Chlorogloeopsis sp. ULAP01: one gene and its partner. Each later gene encodes a partner of the first gene's protein in a complex. Links are inferred from orthologs where the notes say so. Each region holds a gene or a part of one and is shown on either strand. Other genes may lie near its edges. The genes, in order: uvrB and pcrA.

Region 1 (3,248 bases):
TTAATAATATTGCTCACATATACTGTCGTTGCGGGCATTATGCAGCAGCTTTAGAATCCTATGAAGAAGCCTTAGTAATAGCTAGTAAGGTAGGCGCTCGTGACACAGAAGCTACTATTTTGAGCAATATTGGTTTACTTTACGCTAGCTTAGGCGAATTTGAAAAAGCATTAAACTACTACGAACTTGCCTTAGCCCTTCGGCGAGACATTAACGCTGTTCCAGGTCAAGGAGAGACTCTTTATCTCATCGGTGATGTCTATCGCAATCTAGCAAATTACTCAAAGGCACAAGATTATCTTCAAGAAGCTCTAGCAATTCATCGAGAAATTGGAGACATTATGAGTGAGGGCAATACTCTTAGTATTTTAGGATTAATTTATAGAGATTTAAAAGAATATGAAAAAGCTCTAGAAAACTATCAGCAAGCCCTAATGATTCGTAAGAAATTAGGAAACCGCATGGATGAACTTGAAAACCTTGAATATATTGGAGAAGTATTTTTGGAGTTAGAGCAGCACTCCGAAGCCCTGGAATACTATCAGCAAGCATTAGTAGTTGCTAGAGAGATGGATTATCAACATAGTGAAGACAGAATTATTGAGACTATCAACGAGATTAATAGTCGTTCATTTGCCTGATTGGCTTAACTTTTTGATTGAGAATTACGCTTAGGGTATATCATAGTTTTGAAGTAGAAACGCAAGTTGATTTATTGCGTCTCTACAAGGGTATTTATCTAACGTCCCACCAACTTATCCCGCAGATGCTTAATCCGATCGCGTAACTTTGCCGCCTCCTCAAATTCTAATTTCTTCGCCGCTTCTTTCATCTGTGCTTCTAGTTGAGTAATCAATTCTGGAATGTTTTCTAACGGCAATTCATCTATATGTTGCTCGACTGTTTCTAACTCTTGAGCATTCAACCTTCGCGATACTTCCAAGAAAGATAAAATTGCGTTACTCGATTTCTTGACTATTGGTTGCGGTGTAATTCCGTGCATCCGGTTGTATGCCATTTGAATACCGCGACGGCGTTCGGTTTCATCAATAGCTTTAATCATGCTATCTGTGAGGTTATCGGCATACATAATTGCTTGCCCCCGAACGTGACGTGCTGCCCTCCCAATAGTTTGAATTAAAGAACGTTCGGCACGTAAAAAACCCTCTTTATCTGCATCTAAAATTGCTACAAGCGAAACTTCTGGTAAGTCTAGCCCTTCTCGCAATAAGTTCACACCAACTAAGACATCAAACTTGGCGTCGCGTAAATCTTGAATAATTTCAATGCGCTCAATCGAATTAATTTCAGAATGCAAATATCTTACTCGAATACTATTTTCTTGCAGGTACTCAGTTAAATCTTCTGCCATGCGTTTTGTTAAAGTTGTCACCAACACCCGCTCGTGGAGATCTACCCTATCTTTGATTTCACCTAATAAATCATCAATTTGCCCTTCTGTCGGACGAACAATAATTTCTGGATCTATTACACCAGTGGGGCGAATAATTTGCTCTATCACATGATCTTGAGAAACTTCTATTTCCCAGTCTCCTGGAGTCGCAGAAACAAAAACACATTGATTTACCTTTGCCCAAAATTCTTCTGCTTTCAAAGGGCGGTTATCGGCAGCACTAGGTAAGCGAAAACCATGCTCAATTAATACTTTTTTCCTGGCTTGATCGCCGTTGTACATACCGCGAATTTGCGGCACAGTTACGTGAGATTCATCGATTACCAACAGCCAATCTTTAGGAAAATAATCAACCAAACACTCTGGCGGTTCTCCTGCTAGTCTTCCTGCCAAGTGACGAGAGTAGTTTTCGACGCCGTTGCAGTAACCAACTTCTCGCAGCATTTCTAAGTCATAGCGCGTTCGCTGATCTATACGTTGCGCTTCTAGTAATTTTTCTGCTGCCTCTAATTCGGCTTTGCGCTCTTTTAATTCTAGGGCGATCGCATCACAAGCTTCTTCTAACCGTTCTTCTGGGGTGACAAAGTGACGTGCAGGGTAGAGATTCACCGCTTGCAAACTTTGGAGAATTTCACCCGTTACCGGATCAACGTAACGAATAGCGTCTATTTCATCACCAAAGAACTCAATCCGAATAATACGATCTTCATATGCTGGGCCTACTTCCAGCACATCACCCCGAACACGAAATCGTCCCCTGCCTATTTCCAAATCATTGCGGCTATATTGTACCGATGCTAAATCTCGTAAAATCTCCCGTTGATTAACTTCCATTCCCACTTGAAAGGGAATCGCAGCTTTGAGGTATTCGGCAGGAATTCCCAAACCGTAGATACAGCTAATCGAAGCAACTACAATTACATCACGACGCTCGAACAGCGATCGCGTTGCCGAGTGCCGCAACATATCAATTTCATCGTTAATGGAAGCAGTTTTTTCTATATACGTATCAGTTACAGGAATATAGGCTTCTGGTTGATAGTAATCGTAGTAACTCACGAAATACTCCACAGCGTTCTTGGGAAAGAACTCCCGCAACTCGTTACAAAGCTGTGCAGCCAGAGTTTTGTTATGTGCCAAAACTAGAGTCGGTTTGCCAACTTTCTCAATTACTGATGCGATTGTAAATGTCTTCCCGGTTCCCGTCGCTCCTAGTAATGTTTGATAATGATGACCTGCTTGGATACTTGCTGCAAGTTGCGCGATCGCTTGGGGTTGATCGCCTGTTGGACTAAAGGGAGCTTGAAGACAAAATTCTGTCATACAGTTTTGCTATAAATACCCAATCTTAATAGTAGCGAATACATACTTTGACCAAATTACAATGCATATTTTGGTTCAAATGAAAATTATTTTAATATCTCTTAATTTATTGCAAAAAACTTTAATATTAATAACACTTATGTATAGCTTTTAAATAAAGTTATACATATAAAATGTTCTTTAAAGTTAAACTCTAAATATATTAGGAAAATTTTGACTTCTCAAAAATATTCTAAAAATTCCTTAATAATTTAGAGGTGTGTGATTTATGGCTATGAGCAGCACTGGCAAAGGAGTCAGTCCTCGGCAAAAACGTGCAAAGTTAAAGGGGGATACTGTGGAACTTGAAAATAACCAGGGTCAAAACTCAAATACCGATCAACCAGTGCAGCTAGAATCGCCAGGTAAAATCGAAGTCCGTGACAACCTTGCTGTTTCTGGTCTACGTCCGATTGGTGCTAGTGATTTAGAAGTTGCAGAAACCCTCTCAATCTCTGGTCTACGTCCGATT
Region 2 (3,340 bases), on another replicon or contig:
CAAAGCCTGCGGAGGCAGGCTTCGTATTTATAGCCCCAGGCTTATAGCCTGTAGGCATTTTAAAAACTGGGATGCACCCAATCGCCAATTATTTCCTTCCAGAAGCCATTTCTAAATATTGTGACTCTTAAATACTGTTCTCTGAGTACTTGTTCATAAATATTATGTATTGCTTCCAAGGACAAAAACAACACAATTAAAAGCTGCGGATTGATGCACCTCATACCATTTCACTTTTTGAGTGATTCGTATTCAACCCCTCCCAATCTCCCCTTATTAAGGTGAGGTGCCGTAGGCGGTGGGGTAGATCCATATCAGCCTTTTCGTGAAATAGTATCAGTCGAATTTTGTAGAATTTATTTTCTCATCTACTCGGCTGCAATCCCCAAAAATCTCAGGAAAATCCGAAAAAGACGTATTACAATGTTTACATATAGTAGTATAGCGAAAATTAAAAAATCCATTGTCTTATTGGTGTAGAGATTACCGTTTCAATCTGTTCACAAATCCATAAAATCTTTCTTGAGCTAGTTTCGGTAGGATAGTGTAGCCTAAGCAATAGCTACTTTAATAGTTAAACGCCAAGCGATATATGTGGCTGGTGCCTTAGTCTTACGTAAACCTTGAATCCATGACAGCAACCATTGACTTTCTTAGTCACCTCAACCCCAGTCAACGCCGCGCCGTTGAACATTTTTGCGGCCCTTTATTAGTTGTTGCTGGTGCAGGTTCCGGCAAAACACGCGCACTGACTTATCGCATTGCTAACCTGATTTTGGAACATCGTGTCGATCCTGAAAATATCCTGGCGGTTACCTTTACCAACAAAGCCGCACGGGAGATGAAAGAACGGATTCAAAAGTTGTTTGCCGAACGGTTAGCGATCGCAGAATTTGGTGAGCGGTTTGAGTTATTGCCAGAATATGATCAAGTCCAACTCAAATCGCGAGTTTGGCGCACTTATATTAAAGATTTGTGGTGTGGTACTTTCCACAGTTTATTTTCTCGGATTCTCCGCTTCGATATTGAAAAATACCAAGACGAAAAAGGGCGCAGATGGAACCGTAACTTTTCAATATTTGATGAATCAGATGCTCAATCTCTTGTCAAAGAAATTGTCACAAAACAACTTAATTTAGACGAGAAAAAATTTGAACCTCGTTCTGTACGCTACACTATTAGCAACGCCAAAAACCAAGGTTTATCACCACAAGAATTTGCCAAAGAGCAACCAAACTATCGCGGACGGGTAATTTCAGAAGTTTATAGTTACTATCAAGATAGACTAGCAGAAAACAATGCCCTTGACTTTGATGATTTGATTCTCATGCCTGTGAGATTATTTCAGCAAAATGAGCAGGTATTGGGTTACTGGCATAATAAGTTTCGCCACATTTTAGTAGATGAATATCAAGATACTAACCGCACCCAGTACGACTTGATTAGCCTGTTGGTAACCCATGGTGAAACCAAAAGAAGTAATTGGGAATGGCGCGATCGCTCAGTTTTTGTTGTCGGTGATGCCGACCAATCAATATATTCATTTAGAATGGCTGACTTTACCATCTTGCTTGACTTTCAGCAAGACTTCGGCGATGGTTTGCCAGATGAAGATACCCGGACGATGGTGAAATTAGAAGAAAACTATCGCTCCTGCGAAAATATTCTGCAAGCAGCTAATCAACTCATAGAAAATAATACCCAACGAATAGATAAAATTCTCAAAGCAACACGTGGCGCAGGTGAGCAAATTTTTTCTCACAAAGCAGACGACGAAATGGCAGAAGCCGAATTTGTCATTAATCAAATTCGGACTTTAGAACGGCAAAATCCAGAATTGGATTGGGGTAGTTTTGCCATCCTCTATCGCACCAATGCCCAATCTCGCCCCTTTGAAGATATTTTAGTACGCTTGGGAATTCCCTACACAGTTGTGGGAGGCTTGAAGTTTTACGATCGCAAAGAAATTAAAGATGTATTAGCTTATTTAAGAGCGATCGCTAACCCAGCCGATACAGTTAGTTTGTTGCGAGTTATCAATACTCCCCGTCGCGGAATTGGTAAAGCCACAATCGACAATCTAGTCGGCGCTGCTCAACAATTAGGTACAACTTTGTGGGAAATATTAAGTGATGAGACATCAGTTAATACCCTAGCTGGGCGTTCTGCTAAGTCTGTGAATAACTTTGCTCAGATGATTAGCCGTTGGCAAGAACAAGTAGAAACGCTGCCAGTTTCCGAACTTCTACAAGGAGTGTTAGAAGACTCTGGTTACGTGCAAGATTTACTCAATCAGGGAACAGATGAAGCCGAAGACAGAGTGCAAAACGTCCAGGAATTGTTTAACGCAGTGCTGCAATTTCAAGAAGAAAACGAGGAAGTCACCCTGCAAGCCTTCCTTGCCAGTACCGCTCTCAGTTCCGATTTGGATAATTTAAAAGAAGGACAAACAGCCGTTTCATTAATGACTTTACACGCTTCTAAAGGGCTAGAATTTCCTGTAGTGTTTTTGGTGGGGTTAGAACAGGGATTATTTCCCAACTACCGTTCTATGAACGATCCCAGCGCCTTAGAAGAAGAGCGTCGCCTGTGTTACGTAGGTATCACTCGTGCTCAAGAAAGATTATTTATTTCCCACGCTCGCGAACGCCGCTTGTATGGAAATCGAGAACCCGCAATGCGATCGCAATTTATGGACGAGTTACCCGAAGAATTATTAGCTACTCATCATTTGGGTAGAATTGCTTATACCAAAGGTGTTGGCAGCAGTACATCGCAGCGTACAACCGTTGGTAAGCAAAGCTTTAGAGAAAATTGGCAAGTAGGCGATCGGGTGCTTCACAAAAAATTTGGCGAAGGTGAAGTCACGCACATATTTGGCTCAGGAAGAAAAATCTCTTTGGCAGTTAAATTTGATAGTCTGGGGCAAAAAATTATTGATCCTGTTGTTGCGCAATTGCAAAAAGTTGAGTGATCAAGTAGCAATTCACATGGAGAAGGCAGGCCCAAATTTTTATGACGATGAAGCGGTTTTTGCAACCTATATGCAACATCGTCAACGCTCAGATACACCCAATGAAACGCTTGAAAAGCCAGTAGTGATGGATCTGATTGGACTCATGACTGACAAACGTATCCTTGATCTTGGCTGTGGTGATGCAGTAATTGGGCGTGAACTCCTCCACCAGGGCGCGGCGAGCTATGTTGGCGTCGAAGGCTCGCACAAAATGGCGGCTGTTGCACGCCAAACTCTTGCTGACACCTCTGGACAAATCATTGCGCAGAGGATTGAGGATTGGACGTATCCACACGCAGCGTTTGATTTGGCGATCGCACGACT

Evidence for each region.
Region 2: the proteins of uvrB (region 1) and pcrA are in contact, whole or in part, in a crystal structure (PDB 7EGT), measured with the Thermus thermophilus proteins. The link is inferred for Chlorogloeopsis sp. ULAP01 from one-to-one orthologs. Residues at the interface, in WP_096411307.1 of Thermus thermophilus: Glu23, Leu25, Arg26, Asp27, Gly28, Glu29, Arg30, Phe31, Arg55, Glu326, Asp327, Phe328, Glu379, Ser382, Gln383, His398, Gly400, Arg401; in WP_096412145.1 of Thermus thermophilus: His654, Arg656, Phe657, Gln666, Asp668, Glu669, Lys680, Arg681, Leu682, Ser683, Lys685, Tyr686, Ala687.

The regions. Positions count from the first base shown.
Region 1 is NZ_JAUDRH010000022.1:71,105-74,352, reverse strand. The notes cover bases 239-3,156. They hold uvrB (excinuclease ABC subunit UvrB), read right to left. Parts: upstream 2,738-3,156; coding sequence 740-2,737; downstream 239-739. Other genes in these bases: QUB80_RS32855 (hypothetical protein), read left to right, coding at 3,006-3,156; QUB80_RS32865 (tetratricopeptide repeat protein), read left to right, coding at 239-641. Also shown: more of QUB80_RS32865, read left to right, coding at 1-238; more of QUB80_RS32855, read left to right, coding at 3,157-3,248. UniProt on the Escherichia coli protein: The UvrABC repair system catalyzes the recognition and processing of DNA lesions. A damage recognition complex composed of 2 UvrA and 2 UvrB subunits scans DNA for abnormalities.
Region 2 is NZ_JAUDRH010000018.1:16,489-19,828, reverse strand. Bases 293-3,302 are described here. They hold pcrA (DNA helicase PcrA), read left to right. Parts: upstream 293-631; coding sequence 632-2,974; downstream 2,975-3,302. Other genes in these bases: QUB80_RS29395 (class I SAM-dependent DNA methyltransferase), read left to right, coding at 2,967-3,302. In the rest of the region: more of QUB80_RS29395, read left to right, coding at 3,303-3,340. UniProt on the Escherichia coli protein: A helicase with DNA-dependent ATPase activity. Unwinds DNA duplexes with 3'-5' polarity. Translocates on single-stranded DNA with 3'-5' polarity. Initiates unwinding more efficiently from a nicked substrate than double-stranded DNA.